Regions from separate parts of the Nocardioides convexus genome, predicted to be linked through region 2. Evidence: riboswitches for the same ligand, from Rfam matches in the RefSeq annotation. Region 2 holds a riboswitch; each other region holds the start of a gene.
The links. A riboswitch is a leader RNA that binds a small molecule or an ion and turns the genes downstream of it on or off. The one in region 2 is predicted to bind cobalamin.
Positions count from the first base shown of each region.

Region 1: linked by a shared signal. The riboswitch ahead of G5V59_RS00755 (nitrite reductase) and the one ahead of G5V59_RS23030 (hypothetical protein) in region 2 are both predicted to bind cobalamin.
Region 3: linked by a shared signal. The riboswitch ahead of G5V59_RS25210 (CbtA family protein) and the one ahead of G5V59_RS23030 (hypothetical protein) in region 2 are both predicted to bind cobalamin.

Region 1 covers NZ_JAAMYA010000001.1:99,418-103,606, reverse strand. Annotated here, with positions in the region: gene G5V59_RS00775 (reverse transcriptase-like protein) at 1-240, opposite strand, end outside; gene G5V59_RS00770 (hypothetical protein) at 237-539, opposite strand; gene G5V59_RS00765 (hypothetical protein) at 621-989, opposite strand; gene G5V59_RS00760 (Nif3-like dinuclear metal center hexameric protein) at 986-2,107, opposite strand; cobalamin riboswitch at 2,131-2,315, shown strand; gene G5V59_RS00755 (nitrite reductase) at 2,370-3,218, shown strand; gene G5V59_RS00750 (precorrin-8X methylmutase) at 3,215-3,880, shown strand; partial or broken gene G5V59_RS00745 (SAM-dependent methyltransferase) at 3,877-4,014, shown strand; gene cobJ (precorrin-3B C(17)-methyltransferase) at 4,058-4,189, shown strand, end outside.
Region 2 covers NZ_JAAMYA010000001.1:3,073,007-3,077,195, forward strand. Annotated here, with positions in the region: gene G5V59_RS23015 (hypothetical protein) at 1-360, opposite strand, end outside; gene G5V59_RS23020 (hypothetical protein) at 357-683, opposite strand; gene G5V59_RS23025 (hypothetical protein) at 711-1,199, opposite strand; cobalamin riboswitch at 1,369-1,564, shown strand; gene G5V59_RS23030 (hypothetical protein) at 1,806-2,279, shown strand; gene G5V59_RS23035 (hypothetical protein) at 2,257-2,406, shown strand; partial or broken gene G5V59_RS23040 (iron chelate uptake ABC transporter family permease subunit) at 2,619-3,648, shown strand; partial or broken gene G5V59_RS23045 (ABC transporter ATP-binding protein) at 3,645-4,189, shown strand, end outside.
Region 3 covers NZ_JAAMYA010000001.1:3,364,306-3,368,494, forward strand. Annotated here, with positions in the region: gene G5V59_RS25195 (hypothetical protein) at 582-1,016, shown strand; gene G5V59_RS25200 (hypothetical protein) at 1,159-1,299, shown strand; gene G5V59_RS25205 (four-helix bundle copper-binding protein) at 1,421-1,567, shown strand; cobalamin riboswitch at 1,736-1,925, shown strand; gene G5V59_RS25210 (CbtA family protein) at 2,212-2,955, shown strand; gene G5V59_RS25215 (helix-turn-helix domain-containing protein) at 3,549-4,189, shown strand, end outside.

The sequences.
Region 1 (4,189 bases), 3.0 Mb from region 2:
GGAGTCCATCCGCACCTCGACCGCGGCACCGGGGGCGTGCTCGACGGCGAGCGCGAGACCGGCGACGAGCCCGGAGTACTCCGCCACGTTGTTGGTCGCCACCCCGATCGTCCGGGCGTCCTCGGCGAGCACGGCGCCGGTGGCGGCGTCCCTCAGCACCGCGCCGTACGACGCGGGGCCGGGGTTGCCGCGCGAGCCGCCGTCGGCCTCGACGACGACCCGGTCAGGAGTGGGGATCACAGCCCGCTCTCGGCGGTGCGGACCAGGATCCGCTGGCACTCCTCGTGCCGGACCACCGTCTCCGGGGACAGCGCCCGGATCTCGGCGAGTCTCGCTGGCGTCCAGCGCGAGCCTGGCAGCCGCTGCACTGCCGGGCACGCAGCGCACCCACGGCCACGCCGCCCTTGCTGGCGCGCGGCTTGTCGTAGAGCGCGAGCAGGTCGGCGGGGATGTCGGCGACGATCGGGTCGCGCCGGGTGCTCACGGCGAGGATCTCGGCGTCGAGTCTCACCGGCCTTCTCGTCACGCGCGGACGTCACTCACCGAGCCTGGGCGTCGATCTCCTCGACGGCGCCGGTCGACTCGGCAAGCGCGGCCTGTGCCTCCTCGAGCCTGCTCCATCACCTCCAGGCTCCTCGTCCTCCAGCGTGGAGATCCGTCGCTCCAGCGAGGCGAGACTCGTGCTGCATCCGCTCCAGCGCCTTGGGATCGCCGATGGCGCCGGAGTCCATCCGGTCCCGGTCGCGGGTCCGGCGCGCCTTGACCTGCTCCACGTCGGCATCCGCCTTGGCCTGGGCCGCGGTGAGGTCGTCCACGACGATGCGCTGGTCGCGCAGCCGCCCGTCGATGTCGCCGCGGCGACCGAGCAGGCTCCTTGATCTGCGCGGCCTGCGGCGGGTTGGCCCGCACGTGCCGGAGCCTGGTCGACCTGGGAGTCGAGGGCCTGGAGGTCGAGCAGGCGGAGCCTGCGCGGCGGGATCGGCGTTCACAGGTGCATTGTCCAAGGATCGGTGACGATCTCGCTCACCCGGGTGTCGACGGCGTCGCCGAGGGCCTCGGTGAGGCGGCGTGCGACCACCGGCAGCCAGGTCCACTCCGCCGCCCAGTGCGCCACGTCGACCAGCGCCGGACCGTCCTTCTCGACGAACTCCGCGGCCGGGTGGTGCCGCAGGTCGCTGGTGACGTAGGCGTCCACGTCGAGCGCCGCGACCCGGTCGAGCAGGAAGTCGCCGGCGCCGCCGCAGACCGCCACGCGTCGTACCGGACGGTCCGGGTCGCCCGCCACCCGTACGCCGGCCGCGGTGGTCGGCAGCGCGGCCGAGATGTTGCCCGCGAGCTCGGCGAGGCTCACCTGCGGGAGGCTGCCGATCCGGCCGGTGCCGGTCGCGGCGAGCCCGGGGTCGGCGACCTCGACCACGTCGTAGGCCGGCTCCTCGTAGGGGTGCGCGGCGAGCAGGGCGCGGACGACGTCGGCCCGCACCGCACGGTCGAGGACCACCTCGATCCGCACCTCCTCGACGGTCTCCAGCTCGCCGACGGTGCCGATCAGCGGGTCCGCGCCCTTCAGCGGCCGGAAGCGGCCCTCGCCGGGGGCGCTGGTGAAGGAGGCGAAGTCGTAGTCGCCGATCCGGCCGGCGCCGGCCTCGGCCATGGCGGCCCGCACCGGCGCAGCGGCGTCGGCGGGGACGAAGACGGTGACCTTGTCGCGCGGGCCGCCCGGCGCGGGGACGATCGGCTCCAGGTCGGTCAGGCCCAGCGCCAGGGCGAGGGCCTCGGAGACCCCGCCGGCGGCCTGGTCGGCGTTCGTGTGGGCGGTCAGCAGCGCCGTACCGGCCTTGGTCAGGGTGTGCAGCGTGCGCCCCTTGGGCGTGGTCGCGGCCACGCCGTGCACCGGCTTGAGGAAGAGCGGGTGGTGGACGACGAGCAGGTCGGCCTTCCAGTCCGCGGCCTCCTCGGCGACCGCGGGCGTCGGGTCGACGGCGAAGAGCACCCGCTTGACCGACTGCGCCGGGTCGCCGGCGACGAGGCCGACGGCGTCCCAGGAGTCGGCGGTCGCGGGCGGGTACCAGCCGTGGAGCAGGGTGACGACGTCCTCGAGCGCGGGCATGTCGGCCAGGCTAGCGGGGCCGTTGGTAGTCTGCCGGTGCCAGTCGACCTCCCCGGAGGTCAGGGAACCCGGTGCGAGTCCGGGACTGACGCGCAGCGGTGTGGGTGACGGGCGGAGCACGACGTCACTGGACCCTCCGGGGCCTGGGAAGACGCTCCGCACCGGATGATCCCGAGTCCGAAGACCTGCTGGCCCTTGCGACGTACCGCTCGCGAGGTCGTGAGGGGAGATCGCGAGGATCCCCGGCCTCGAAGGACCACAGATGGCGCGCAGCCGACCGGACCGGTGCCCGGGCATCGTGCACCCGTGGCCCGCCGACGACGGCGGCCTGGTGCGGATCCGCGTGCCCGGTGGCCGGGTCGCGCTGTCCGCGCTGCGCGCGCTGGCGGAGGTCGCGGCGACCTACGGCGACGGGCGGGTGCGGGTCACCGGCCGCGCGAACCTCCAGGTCCGCGCCATGCCGCTGGCCGGTGACCGGCTCGCCGACGAGGCGCTCGACGCCCTGGAGGCGACCGGCCTGCTGCCCTCGCGGGCGCACGACCGGATCCGCAACGTGCTGGCCTCCCCGCAGACCGGGTACGCCGGCGGGCGCGCCGACCTGCGCCCCGTGGTGACCGCGCTCGACGCCGTCCTGCTCGGCGACGAGGCGCTGGCGGGTCTGCCGGGGCGCTTCCTGTTCACCCTCGACGACGGCCGCGGCGACCTCGCCGAGCGGCACAAGGACCTCGGCCTGGTGGCGCTCGACGCGCAGACCGCGCAGGCTCCCGCGTCGGCGAGGGCTGGGGCGAGGTGGTCACGCTGGCCGGGGCCGCGGACGCCCTCGCCGGCCTGGCCCGGGACTTCCTGGTCGCCCGCGGCACCGGCCCCGCGGCGGCCTGGCACGTGGCCGAGCCTGCCCGCTTCCCTGGCCCCGCTCCGAGACCCGCGGCCCGGCGCGGACGTGCGCAGCGAGCCGCTGCCTTTCGGTGCGGTGCCCGGCGGCGAGCACGTCCCTGTCGGCGACGACGGGCTGTCCTCCGCCGACCTCGCCGCGTGGCGAGCCGAGACCGTCGTCGTGACCCCGTGGCACGGCGTGCTGATCCCCGAGCCGCTCCCCGAGGAGACCCCATGACCGACCTGACCGCTCCCCCGCGTCGGTACGACTACATCGCCGACGGCCCGGCGATCTACGTCGACTCCTTCGCGACGATCCGCCGCGAGTCCGACCTGTCCGGGGTGCCGGCGGACGCGGAGAAGGTCGCCGTCCGGATGATCCACGGCAGCGGGCAGACCGACCTGGTCCGCGACCTCGTCGTCCACCCCCGCCTCGCCGAGGCCGGCCGGGCCGCGCTGGCCGCGGGCGCGCCGATCCTGTGCGACGCCCGGATGGTCGCGATGGGCATCACCGCCGGGCGGCTGCCCGCGGACAACCCGGTGCACTGCTTCCTCACCGACGAGCGGGTCCCGGCGCTGGCGAAGGAGTGGTCCACGACCCGCACCGCCGCCGCGGTCTCCCTGTGGACGCCCTACCTGGAGGGGGCGGTGGTCGCGATCGGCAACGCTCCGACCGCGCTCTTCCACCTGCTCGAGATGATCCTCGACGGCGCTCCGCGCCCGGCCGCGATCGTCGGCTGCCCGGTCGGCTTCATCGGTGCCGCCGAGTCGAAGGACGCGCTCGCGGCCTTCGCCGACAAGCACGGCATCGACATCCCGTTCGTCACCGTGCGCGGTCGTCGCGGCGGCTCGGCCATGGCATCGTCGGCTGTCAACGCGCTCGCCCAGGAGGCGGAATGACCGGGCACTTCCACGTCGTCGGCATCGGTCCCGGCGACCCCGAGTCGATCACCCGCAAGGCCGAGCGCCTGGTCGGCGCCGCCGCCGTGGTCGCCTTCCACGCCGGGGTCCGCAAGGAGTCGCACGCCCGCCGGATCGCGGCGCACCTGATCCCGGCGGACGCCGTCGAGGAGGAGCCTGCGCTACCCGGTCACGACCGGCACCACCGACCACCCCGGTGGGTACGTCGGCGCGCTGGCCGACTTCTACGACGACTGCGAGGCCCGGCTGGCCGCCCACCTCGACGCCGGCCGCGACGTGGTCCTGCTC
Region 2 (4,189 bases):
CTCCAGCCCACCCCGGCACCGCCGAGCGCGGCGGCACCGGTGCGGAGGACGTTGCGGCGGTCCCAACGTGGACCGCCGGGCATCAGCCTGCTGCCGTCCGTGGGCTGGTACTTCTCGTCGGCCCCGTCGAACGGCTTGACGGTGGCCTCGACCTCGGTGGTCGAGCCGTCGCCGAGGGTGAGGGTGATCGTGACGGTGGTGCCCGCCGCGACCGGTCTCTCCAGGCTCCATCATCATGATGTGGTCGCCGCCGGGTGCGAGGGTCACCTTCCCCCGGCCGGTACGACGAAGCCGCCCTCCTTGGGCCGCATCGCCATCGAGCCGTCGGCGTTCTCGACGGTCTCGTGCAGGCTCGGTCATCGCGTTGACGGTCGTCGAGGCGCTGACGACGTCGATGTCCTGGCCGGAGTCTGTTGGACAGGATGCCGAAGGCGGCGGTCATCCCGCTGCCGGCGGCCTTGACCCACGGGTCGGTGACGCTGAGCGCCTGGGCCTGGTTCTGCGTGGTGGTCGTGCTCTCGACGGCCCGCGGTGGGGACGCGTCGTCGCTGCCGCAGGCCGCGAGGGCCGGGGCCAGCAGGCCGCACAGGAGTACGGCGGACAGGGTGGTCGTGCGCATGACGAGTTCTTCTCGATTCGGGTTCCGGGCGCGCGGGAGCGCGCAGCAACGGGCGCCACCGCACCCGCCGGAACCTGCAGGGACCGGACCGTCAGTGCGCGAGGCGCAGGGAGGGGAGGAGGGTGCTCGCCCCGGCCGGCGGACCGCGTGGCACCGCGGCGGAGCGCACCGTCTGCGAACGGACCGCGACGCGCTCGGTGGACACCCGCTGGCGACCGCGCACGGGCAGCGCGACCAGGCGCAGCAGCCGCAGCACCAGCCAGCCCAGCAACGCCCACACGGCCTTCACGACCGCCTGGTCGAGGCCGGCGGCGACGGCCGTCGTCGCGGCGACCACGCCGAGGTGGGTCAGCGCCATCGACGGCGTGAGCCCGACCGCGTCGAGCAGGCCCATCCCGCCCGCGGCCTGGTGGATGTGCCCGTGGTGGTGCAGGTCGCTCGGCGCCATCATCAGCGTCAGGTGGCCCACCGCCTGGGCGCAGAAGGCGACCAGCGCGAGCCGCGGCACGTCGACCCGCCCGATGCGGGTGAGCACGATCCCCAGCGGCAGCGCGACGCCCAGCACGACCAGGCCGGGCACCAGCAGGATCGTGCCGCCGCCGGCGACGTGCGCGCAGAGCGCGCCGAAGGCCGCGACCGAGACCGGCGAGGATGCCGCGGGCAGGCCGGAACCGGCGCCCTGAGGCGGCGGCGGTTCGGGTCGCGGACATCCCCGTCATGGTAGGCGGGTGGCGGCTGCGGAGCCTTCTGCTAGCGTCCGTGACGCCAGTCGCACTCACGAGGATCGTGGGTCAGGGAACCCGGTGAGAGTCCGGGACTGACGCGCAGCGGTGAGGGTGACGGGCGGGGCAACACGCCACTGGAGCGGGCAATTCGCCGCTCTGGGAAGGCGCTCCGTCCGGTCGATCCCGAGTCCGAAGACCTGCTGGCCGTGGACCTCCGGTCCGCGTCACCCCACCCACCAGGCTTCGCGCAAGAGCCTCGGACGAAAAGAGTGACCTGTGACGTCGCGTCGTGCCCGACTCCTCCCTGCCCTGCTCGCCCTCCCGCTGGCTCTCAGCCTCCCTGAGCGCCTGCGCCGGAGCACCCGAGCCCGAGACGAAGGCGGTCGCCGGGCCGTCGTACCCGGTGGAGGCGAGCAGGCTGCGGCTACACCTCCACCGTCGCCGCACCGCCCGAGCGCGCGGTGACGATGAACCAGGGCGCCACCGAGGTGATGCTCGCGCTCGGCCTGCAGGACCGGATGGCCGGCACGGCGTACCTCGACGACAGCGTGCCGGCGAAGTGGCGCGCGGCGTACGACGGGGTGGAGGTGCTCTCGAAGGAGTACCCGGACCACGAGACCCTGCTCGCCGCGAGGGCGGACTTCGTCTACGGCTCGTACTCCAGTGCGTTCGGCGACGAGGCTGCCGGATCCCAGCAGGAGCCTGGCGAAGCTCGGCATCGGCTCCTTCCTCTCGCTGTTCGGCTGCGGCGAGAACGAGCCCTCCGCGGAGGTCTCCTTCGACGCGGTGTGGGACGAGATCGAGACCGTGGCGGACGTCTTCGGCGTGCCGGAGCGGGCGGAGGCGGTCGTGGACGCGCAGGAGGAGGCGCTGGACGTGCTGGCCGCACAGGCGCCGGGCAAGGGGCTGGACGTGTTCTGGTTCGACTCCGGTGACAAGGCCGCCTTCGCCGGCGCGGGGGAGGGCGGCCCGCAGCCTGATTCTCGACGCCGTCGGCGCGACCAACGTCTTCGCCGACGTGAAGGGCGGCTGGGCCGACGTCAGGCTGGGAGCGGGTCGTGAAGGCCGATCCCGACCTGATCGTGCTCGCGGACGCGAGCCTGGTCGAGCGCGCGGGACAAGATCACGCTGCTGGAGAAGGACCCCGTGCTGAGGAACCTGCGCGCGGTGCGGGCGAAGGCGTACGTCGTGCTGCCCTTCTCCGCCACCACGCCCGGGATCCGGCTCGCCGACGGCGCCGTGGCGCTGGGCGAGGCGCTGACGAAGCGCTCCCGATGACGCTCGCGGCACGGCCGCTCGGTGTGGTGCTGGCGCTGCTGCTCGGCCTCGCGATCGTCGTCGCGGTCGGGATCGGCTCGGTGCACGTGCCGGTGACCGACGTGCTCGACGTGGTGCTGCGCCGCCTCGGCCTCGCCGTCGACGCCACCGTCGTGGACGACCGGATCGTGTGGCAGTCTGCGGATGCCCCGCGTGCTGGGGGCCGCGGCGACCGGCGCCGGGCTGGCCATCGCCGGCGCGGTGCTGCAGTCGCTGACCCGCAACGACCTCGCCGACCCCTACCTGCTGGGCATCTCCGGCGGTGCGACCGTCGGCGCGGTCACCGTGATCGTGCTGGGCGTCGGGGTGGCCGGGCTCGCCGGCGGTGCGGCGCTCGGCGCCGGCGCCTTCCTCGGAGCGCTCGTCGCGCTGGTCCTGGTGCTCGCGCTCGCCACCGGTCGCGGGGGTGACCTGCCGCCGGCCCGCACCGTGCTGGCCGGCGTGGCCGTCGCCCAGATGTGTGCGGCGTACACGTCCTTCGTGGTCATGACCAGCGGTGAGCGGGACGCGGCTCGGCGGGTGCTGGCCTGGACGATGGGCTCCCTCGCGGGCGTGCGCTGGCACAGCGCGGTGCTCCTGCTCGTCGTGGTGCTGCTCGCGACCGTGCTGGTGCTGGGCTTCGCCGCCGACCTCGACGCGTTCGCGTTCGGGGACGCCTCGGCGTCCTCGCTCGGCGTACCGGTCGAGCGGGTGCGCTGGATCCTCCTGGTCGGTACGGCGCTGCTGACCGCCTGCCTGGTCGCCTTCACCGGCGCCATCGGCTTCGTGGGACTGGTGGTCCCGCACGTCGTACGGCTGGTGTGCGGGCCGCTCCACCGGCGGTTGCTGCCGCTCAGCGCGCTGGCCGGTGCGATCCTCGTGGTCGGTGCCGACACCGTCGCCCGCTCGCTGGTCGACGGTCAGGAGATCCCGATCGGCGTGGTCACGGCGGTGCTGGGCGCGCCGGTCTTCGCCTGGCTGCTGCGGCGCGAGTCGAGGACCCGGTGATCGCCGCGGAGGGACTGGTGTGGGGCGTGCGCGGGCGAGCGATCCTCGACGACGTGGCGCTGGCGTGCCCGCCCGGCGCGGTGACCGGCCTGCTCGGCCCCAACGGATCGGGCAAGACGACCCTGCTGCACGTGATGGCCGGGCTGCGCCGTCCGCACACCGGCACCGTCCACCTCGACGGCGACGACGTCCACCGGCTGCCGGCGCGCGAGCGGGCCCGCCGGATCGCCCTCCTGGAGCAGGAGTCCGCCACCGGGCTGCCGCTCACCGCGCGGCAGGTCGTCGAGTCTCGGCCGGATCCCGCACCGCGGCCGCTGGCCCGCGCGGAACGGCGAGGGCGCCGCCGAGATCGGCGAGGCGCTGCGCCTCGCCGAGGTCGAGCACCTGGCCGGCCGCGACTGGCAGACGCTGTCGGGTGGGGAGCGCCAGCGGGTGCAGACTGGCCCGCGCACTGGCCCAGCGGCCCGCCGTGCTGATGCTGGACGAGCCGACCAACCACCTCGACCTCGCCCACCAGATCGACCTGCTCGCCACGGTCCGC
Region 3 (4,189 bases), 290 kb from region 2:
GTCGCCGCCGTGTTTACAGCGCTGGCGATCGGAATTCCGACAGGCGTGATCGCAACGCCTTGGTATCACCGGATGACCCCGGTGCTGTGGTGGAACTACCCGGTCTGGGCGCTCACTTCGATCCTCACCGGAATGCTCGTCGCGACGTACGTGCGCGACCCCGCTACGCCGGTGCCCGTAACCCAGGGCGGAAAGACCTTCGCAGGTAGCGCGCTGTCGCTGTTCGCGGTCGGATGCCCCATCTGCAACAAAGCTCGTTGTCATGGCCATCGGCGTGAGCGGGGCTCTCAATGTGTTCGCTCCGATCCAACCGATGCTCGCAGTCGGATCTCTTGGGTTACTCGTTTACGCCCTCTGGGCGCGCCGGCGCACCGCGGTCGCGTGCAAGATCGCAGACTCGACCAATGGACAGCGCGGCCGAGTTGTCGTGACGCGACTTGCCTCAGGCTCGTTGATCGGTCTCGCCTGCGGCGAGGCCCTGCTGGGGCCACCCGAGGTGGGTGGCCGCACCGACGTGCCGGCGCTGCGAGGGAACGCGGCGAACCCACATAGAGTTCTTGTCTCCGGGTACGTCGATAGGCGTGCAGGCGGCGACTGATCGTTCGCACGCGCGAGTTGGCCGTATACGAGGTCTGCTCGCGGTGATCTGCGCCACGATGTTCGCGTGGCTGATCGTCACGCAGGTCCTCCAGGCTGCTGCGAGTATCGACGACCGCCCGATCTCCGAGGATCTTGTTCACCGAGCATCGTCTCTGACTGCGAGCGTCGAGCAGGGCGGTGAACATGGCCTCCGCGCGGAGGCTGGTGGCCGTCCTGCCGAGAAGCATCTGGTCCCTCTGTGGTGTGCCTGCCTGGCGGTGCTGGTGTGTGCCGACTGTTCAGCCGTCAGACGCAACGAGGTCAGAAGCAAGGCGCCTCTCTCGTGGCGCATCCGGAAATCCGGCTGCGGCGCCACGGAGACTGCCTCGCCGATGGCGCCCGCCGCCAAGAACCCCACCCATCAGCCTCCCCAGTGATCCGCATGTGAGGGACCGAGCGGGGCCCGCACTTCGCGGGACCGCCGACATCGCACGACTCGGCCACGCCTATGCCGCTGAGAATCAGCGGCTCAGCCTGTCGCGTCACCCGGAACGGAACCAGACCTGAGGAGAAAGCACGATGACAAGCACCATCACCGAGATGATGAACGCCTACCCGGCACGGATCTATACCGACCGCGAAGACGTCGCCGCGTGCGTGGCGGCCTGCGTGGAGTGCGCGCAGAGCCTGTACCGCGTGCGCCGACGCTTGCCTCAGTGAGGGCACCATCGCGGACCTGGTCAAGTGCGTCAGGAGCAATCTCGACTGCGCCGACACCTGCGAAGCAACTGCTCGCGTGTTGTCCCGCCATACGGGCTACGACGCAGCCATCACCCGCGCCGTGCTCCAAGCCTGTGCCCAGGCGTGCACGTCCTGCGGGGACGAGTGCGGTCGACACGCCACTATGCACGAGCACTGTCGCATCTGCGCAGACGTTTGTCGTAGGTGCGAGGCAGCCTGCCAGAAGGTCCTCAACGCCATCGGCTAACCGCTGGGGAAGGCCGCCGCCGGTCGGCCTGCGGCGGCGGCCCTTCCCCGGTTGGACCAGGGAGCCGATCCACTACAGGACCTTCGGACGTGGGCCGCGCCAAAGACGCCCCACGAGCCCCTCCGGTGACGTCGTACCCACGGTCGGCCGCCTGATGAACTGCAAACTATCTTGCGTAGTAGTTGTGGAACACTGGGCACGCTGCGATGTACGGGAAGCCGGTGAAAATCCGGCACGGTCCTCGCCACTGTGACTGAGGAGTTGCGCGCCTCGACGGCCACTGACCTTCGGGTTGGGAAGGCTGGCGCGTAATGGTGATCCGGGAGTCAGGAGACCGGCCGCGGCGACCAACAACCACGAGGCATGGAACGAAAGGCGCCACCATGGCCACATCTCACGTCCAGATCCCTACTCCTCTCCGCGTACCCGCCTGGGTGTGGGTCCTGTCGGCCTTCGCTCTCATCGCGCTTTTCGTGATGAGCCAGGAGAATGGCGCGCTCCTCGGCGCGACTGCCGGCCAGTACCTCCACGAGTTCACCCACGACGCTCGTCACACTCTCGGCTTCCCGTGCCACTGAGGAGTGTCGTCATGAGCATCGCTGTTCCGCTGTCCTCTGTTCCCAATGCAAAGTCTGCGCCGATATGTGAGCAGCGGCGCGGCCGCAGGCGCCGTCGGCGGCGCTGCGGCTGCTGTCGTGATGTACTCCGTCACCGAGCCGCTCCTTCGACAGGCACTCATGGTCGAGGATCGCCGAGTGCACGCCGGGGCCGGCCATGAGATGGCGGAGCCGCTCGTTGGCCGCACGATGCAGGTGGTCGGCGGGATGGCCACCACCCTCGTCATAGGAGCGATTTTCGGGGTCGTCTTCTCGGTGGTGTTCGCGCGCACCCGGCACCGCCTTCCCGCGCTGACAGAGCACGGCCGCGTCATGGCCCTTGCGGCCCTAGGGTTCGTCGTCTTCGCTCTGGCGCCGCAGATCAAGATCCCGGGCAACCCGCCGGCGGTCGGGGACCCGGCGACGATCAGCCACCGGACGCTGATCTTCACCCTGACCATCCTGTTGACGCTCGCACTGGTGCTCGCGCTGTTCAACCTCGACGCATCGCTTCGAGATCGGCTGTCAATACCAGTGCGCTCCATCGTCACGGTGGCGGCGTTCGCTGTCGGTACGTCGGCGATCTTGCTGCTCGTGCCGGACTCACCTGATGGCATACCGACCGACATGCCCACCACTCTGATCTGGAACTTCCGCCTTGCCTCTCTGGGGCAGCTGGCCACCATGTGGGCGTCACTTGGCTTGGTGTTCAGCGTGCTTATCCACCGCGGGCGACGGCAGCCCAGGCTCCACTCGCTAGACCCGCAGCGAGGCGGTCCGCATCAGGCTTGATCCGGACCGCCTCTGCTCTCTTTCGACCGGTCTCTGGCCAAAACACCTATCGCGCCTACGCCGCGCGGGCAGGGCGTTTGCCCCCGGCGTCGGCCGGATCGGACCGTCCATGAACCTTTGGGGACACTTGCGGGCTGAGCCGACCCGAAGACAGGTTGTTTATCCATGCTCAGCAAGAGAGGGTGAGGCGCCGTGCACGGCGGCGCAGGGCGAAACTTCCGCCGACGGCCCGTCGATGCTCGCCGACCTTCCGCTCCACATCGAACGACGCGGCGGCTCAAACTCGGCTCAAAATGGCGGTCCCACGGGCGTGGTACGCCTCGAGGCGACTGGCGTCGACTGAAGGCGACGGTCAAGGTGAGCCGCCCTCTGACCTGCTACTTTGGTGAGATCGAGATGTCGGCCGTGGGCGTGCCGGGTCGGCACCGGACGCCCCATCTGATCCCTACGGATCAGAAGGTTTGGGGTTCGAATCCCTACAGGCGCGCGAGCGAAACAGCACTCGCAGCAAGGCCCCCGCACCATCGCGTGCGGGGGCCTTTGTCGTTGCCGGTGACTACGCTGGTGAGTCGACGGGTCGGAGGTGACCACGGATGTTGCAGTTCCAGAGCGAGAGCCTCGAGGAGACCGAGGAGTTCCTCAGCGAGCAGTACGCGCCCATGCGCATCGGCAGCACCACGGCCGACGCCCCGTCACGGATGTCCCGCGTCGCGTCGGACCTGATCAGCGTCGATCGGCTGGACTTCGCCTTCGAGATGACCTACGACGTCGCGCCGCTCGGCCGGATCGGCCTGTGCGACATCGCCACCGGCACGATCGAGGGTCACGGCCCCGAGGGAGCCGGGCGGGAGTCCTTCGGGCCGGGGGACCTGTTCGTGCTCTCGCCTCCCGACCGCGGCTACGGCGGCACGATCAACCGGGCCCGCTACACCGTGACGATGATCGACCCCGACGTCCTCAGCGCCGTCGCCGCCGGCAGCGGTGAGGCACCGGTCACCCTGCTCGACCACCGGCCCACCGGCGCGGCCGCCGCCGCCCGGCTGCGCGCCGCGATCGAGCACTTCGACCTCGCGGTCCTGGGCGATCCGGTCGCGGCGGGGAACCCGCTGATCCTTGGCCAGGCGGCCCGGTACGTCGCCGCGCACGTGCTCAGCACCTTCCGCACCTCCGCCGTCGGTGCGGTCTCCGGCGACAGCCGCGACGCTCACCCAGCCGCGCTGCGCCGCGCGATCGC